Regions from separate parts of the Morganella sp. BCCO 40_0007 genome, predicted to be linked through region 2. Evidence: predicted binding sites of a transcription regulator. Region 2 holds the regulator's gene; the other holds the start of a gene.

The links. Region 2 encodes LexA, which represses DNA repair genes until DNA is damaged. Its sites were predicted from a motif close to TNCTGTATGTACATACAGNA; they were not measured.
Region 1: a site for LexA is predicted at 1,096-1,115, ahead of dinB (DNA polymerase IV). Genes of this name have one in related genera too.

What each region holds. Positions count from the first base shown of each region.
Region 1 is NZ_JAVBIN010000013.1:16,429-18,625, reverse strand. Features, by position in the region: gene R5268_RS15780 (glycerophosphodiester phosphodiesterase family protein) at 72-923, opposite strand; gene dinB (DNA polymerase IV) at 1,139-2,194, shown strand.
Region 2 is NZ_JAVBIN010000016.1:18,759-20,955, reverse strand. Features, by position in the region: gene zur (zinc uptake transcriptional repressor Zur) at 125-643, shown strand; gene lexA (transcriptional repressor LexA) at 723-1,337, opposite strand; gene R5268_RS17760 (diacylglycerol kinase) at 1,455-1,826, opposite strand; gene plsB (glycerol-3-phosphate 1-O-acyltransferase PlsB) at 1,965-2,197, shown strand, end outside.

The DNA of each region.
Region 1 (2,197 bases), on a different contig from region 2:
TTTATAATCTATTAAATGTCACTCTTATTTTTCAGTACCTCAAAATCAATAGGTAATAATACGAAAATTAATTATTTTATTTTCATATTAAGTAATGAATCGACCATCACACCATCCGCTCCTAACTCTGCTGCCAGCTGTAAGTCTGCCGGTGTTTTAATACCGAACAGCACAACCCGGTTTTTATTATTTTTACGGAAGCAGTCCATGGCTGTTTTATCCCATGTCAGCACAACCGGAGAGCGGGCTTCACCCAGTGTAAAGGTTTCAACCACATCGACCTTGCGGTGCAGCTCGAAGCCATACCAGCGTGGCTGAGGATTATCTGCCAGGTCACAGGTGTGAGTGATCAGGCTGCCGGCCAGTGCATTGCGGGTGGTATCACGGCTTTCAAATACCGGGATTGACTGTGGCAGTGCGGCCAGATAATCCTGACCGGTCGAATAGACACGAACCCGGTTCTTCGCCTGATGACGGGTCAGTACGGTATCCAGCTGCTGTGCAAAGATGGCAGGTACTGCATCCGGGGATTTGATATCGAGATAGAAAAAAGTCTCCGGATAGCGGCTCAGTACAGTGTCCAGTGACGGAATCGCGGCGTTGATATGGGTGTTGTTTTTTTGATTATAGTCACGGGCTGCATCAATTTTTGCCAGCTCTGCGGCCGTGTAACCGGAAACCGGACCGGTTTTATCGGTCAGGGATTTCAGATCAGACGGGCGGTATAACACCACCTGGTTGTCTTTTGATAACTGAAGCGTGATCCAGATAGCATCCGCTTTGTTACCCAGTGCTTTATCGATGGCGTACAGGGTGTTTTCAGGCGCATCCGCAGTGGCGGCGCGGTGAGCAATAATTTGCGGTGCTGCGTGGGTTGTCATAACAATACAACTCAGAAAAAGGGCAGAAAGTATTTTTTTCATAATCCGTCCGTCAGAAAGAAAGTGATCGGGTGTGTGTCACGCAGCTGTTTTACCAAAGCAACATGACAACCGGATGTAATCACAGAAAAAAAACACAAACTTGCAAATTTCAGCCCGCTGATTGATATGGTGAATAATGAGTGGATTAATCGATTTGAATTGAATTAAGTTTAACTGTATATTTAAACAGTAATATTGGTGAGCGGGAGAGGCGGATGCGTAAAATTATTCATATTGATATGGATTGTTTTTATGCGGCGATTGAAATGCGTGACGATCCCCGTCTGCGCGATATCCCTCTGGCTATCGGCGGGAGTGCCGACCGGCGCGGTGTGATTGCAACCGCGAATTATCCGGCACGGCGTTTCGGGGTGCACAGTGCGATGTCGACGGCAAAAGCATTGCTGTTATGCCCGCACCTGAAAGTAATCCCGGGACGGATGGAGTTATATAAAACCACCTCCCGCCATCTGCATGCTATTTTTGCCCGTTATACCTCACTGATTGAGCCGCTGTCTCTCGATGAGGCCTATCTTGATGTGACGGACAGTCCGCAGTGCTGGGGCTCCGCCACGCTGATGGCAGAAGAGATCCGCCGGACTATTTTTACTGAGCTGGGACTGACGGCATCAGCCGGGGTGGCACCGGTCAAGTTTCTCGCCAAAATCGCCTCTGATCTGAATAAACCAAACGGGCAGTACATTATCACACCGGAGCAGGTAGCGGATTTTGTTCTGTCTCTGCCGCTGCGTAAAATTCCCGGCGTGGGAAAAGTAACCGCAAAACGGCTGACTGATCTTGGGCTGGAGACTTGCCGGGATGTGCAGCATTATGATCAGATATCGCTGCTGAAGCAGTTCGGAAAGTTCGGCCGGATCATCTGGGAGCGCAGTCACGGCACAGATGAGCGTCCGGTTTGTCCGGACAGGGAACGGAAATCGGTCGGTGTTGAGCGGACACTGGCGGAAGATATTGTGTCGTGGGATGAATGTCAGACCATTATTGATGCGCTGTTTCCGGAGCTGGAGCGCCGTCTGACAAAGGTGTCATCGGATCTGCGGATCGCCCGGCAGGGAATCAAACTCAAGTTTGCGGATTTTCAGCAGACAACACAGGAACATGTTCATCCGGTGCTGGATAAAGCGGATTTACTGAAGACGGCGGAACTGGCCTGGAAAAGCCGCCGGGAAGGGCGTGGTGTCAGGCTGGTGGGGCTGCATGTGACACTGCTGGACCCGCAGCTGGAGCGGCAGTTGCTGCTGGGATTCTGAAGC
Region 2 (2,197 bases):
CACCATAATTTGCCCTGAATTGGCACCCCTTTTTTGACAAAATAGCGCGGATAACAGTTATTCTGCCGGAATTCATGTTAGAGTGGGCTGTTCATATATTTATTGATTAGCGGAAGGTGATGTCATGCAACCTGTTGATATTCAAACTGTATTAAAAAAAGCAGAGGCGCTGTGTCTGTCACGCAGTGTACGCATGACTTCTCAGCGAAAATCCATTCTGCAACTGATTGCCGGTCAGCCCGGTGCTATCAGCGCTTATGAACTGCTGGATCTGCTGCGCGAAACAGAACCACAGGCAAAACCGCCGACAATCTACCGCGGTCTGGAGTTTCTGCTGGAGCAGGGGTTTATTCATAAAATTGAGTCCACAAACAGCTTTGTGATGTGCCCGCATTTTGATAAACCCAGCCATACTTCCGTACTGTTTATCTGCGATCGCTGTAATAGTGTGACAGAGCGGGATGGTGAGGCGATTGATTCACAAATCAGTCAGCTGGCGGATGCCGCACAGTTTCATATCCGCCACAGTGTGATTGAGGCACACGGGTACTGCCGTCCTTGTTATGATATCGAATCCTGTACCCGCAGAGATAAATGTCTGCATGACCATAAACATGATGAGCCGCGCAAACGCGGGCGCTGAAAAACAAAAACCACAGTAACCGTCTCCGGTATACTGTGGTTTTTAAGCGGATACCGTTTTCAGACGGATATCCCGGAAATCAGTGCCAGTCGTTATTACGGATCACACCCACCGCCAGACCTTCGACAGTAAAGTTTTGTTCCCGTAAATCCACCACGATCGGGCTGAATTCCTCGTTTTCAGCATGCAGCTCAATCTTGCTGCCCACTTTCTTAAACCGTTTGACCGTGACTTCATCTTCAATACGGGCAACCACCACCTGGCCGTTATGTACGTCCTGGGTTTTATGCACCGCAAGTAAGTCACCGTCCATAATACCGATATCTTTCATTGACATACCATTTACCCGCAGCAGAAAATCTGCGCTGGGTTTAAACAGCATCGGGTCAACCCGGTAATGACTTTCGATATGTTCCTGTGCTAATAAAGGCTCACCCGCAGCCACACGGCCGATTAATGGTAAACCTTCATCCTCTTCTTCTTCCAGAAGCAGACGGATGCCCCGGGATGCCCCGGAAACAATCTCAATGACGCCTTTACGCGCCAGGGCTTTCAGATGCTCTTCCGCCGCATTCGGAGAACGAAAACCCAGGCGTGCCGCAATTTCTGCACGCGTCGGTGGCATGCCCGTCTGCGAAATATGGTCACGAACAAGGTCATAGACCTGTTGCTGCCGTGCCGTCAGTGCTTTCATTTCGCCCCCTGTTTGTTTATACAGTCAGACTGTGAGTATATACAGGTATTCCGGGATTGGAAACCACAACATGAGGAAAATACGTGTTACGCCGCAGGTTTCACAAAAAATCGTCTATCAGAGGCGGGAGAACCAGCTGACAAACAGCATAATCCAGATAAACAGCCCCAGTAATGTGGCAACCAGTACCGCCGCGGAGCCCATATCTTTCGCGCGCCCGGACAGTTCGTGATATTCCGTGCCGATGCGGTCAACCACCGCCTCAATCGCGCTGTTGATGAGTTCAATGACCACCACCAGCACCACCGAACCGATCAGCAGAACCCGCTCAACCGCCGTAAAAGAGAAAGCAAACGCAATAATGACGGCCGGGATCAGCGTCAGTAACTCCTGGCGGATAGCTGCTTCATTTTTCCATGCTGCTGTGAGTCCCTTTTTTGAATAACCTGCCGCTTTAATTAATCGTGTAAATCCGGTATTTTTCTTCATTTCCGTCACTGTTAATAATCTGATTATCTGGCTGACTGCCGCCGTTTTTCCGTGATTTTATTGCTGACGCAACACAGATCTGGCTTCGCCTTTCTGGTATGCTGAAGACGAATTGTCAACAAGAGGCTTCATACATTTATGTCACTTTGGCGTAAAATATACTATAACGTATTGAATTTACCATTAAAACTATTGGTAAAAAGCAAGCCGATCCCGACGGATCCGGTCAGTGAACTGGGGCTGGATACACAACGTCCGACACTCTATGTTCTTCCTTATCACTCTAAGGCGGATCTGCTGACACTGCGCCGCCAGTGTCTCGCACAGGGAATGCCTGACCCGCTGGAAGATAATGTCATCGGTAATACCAC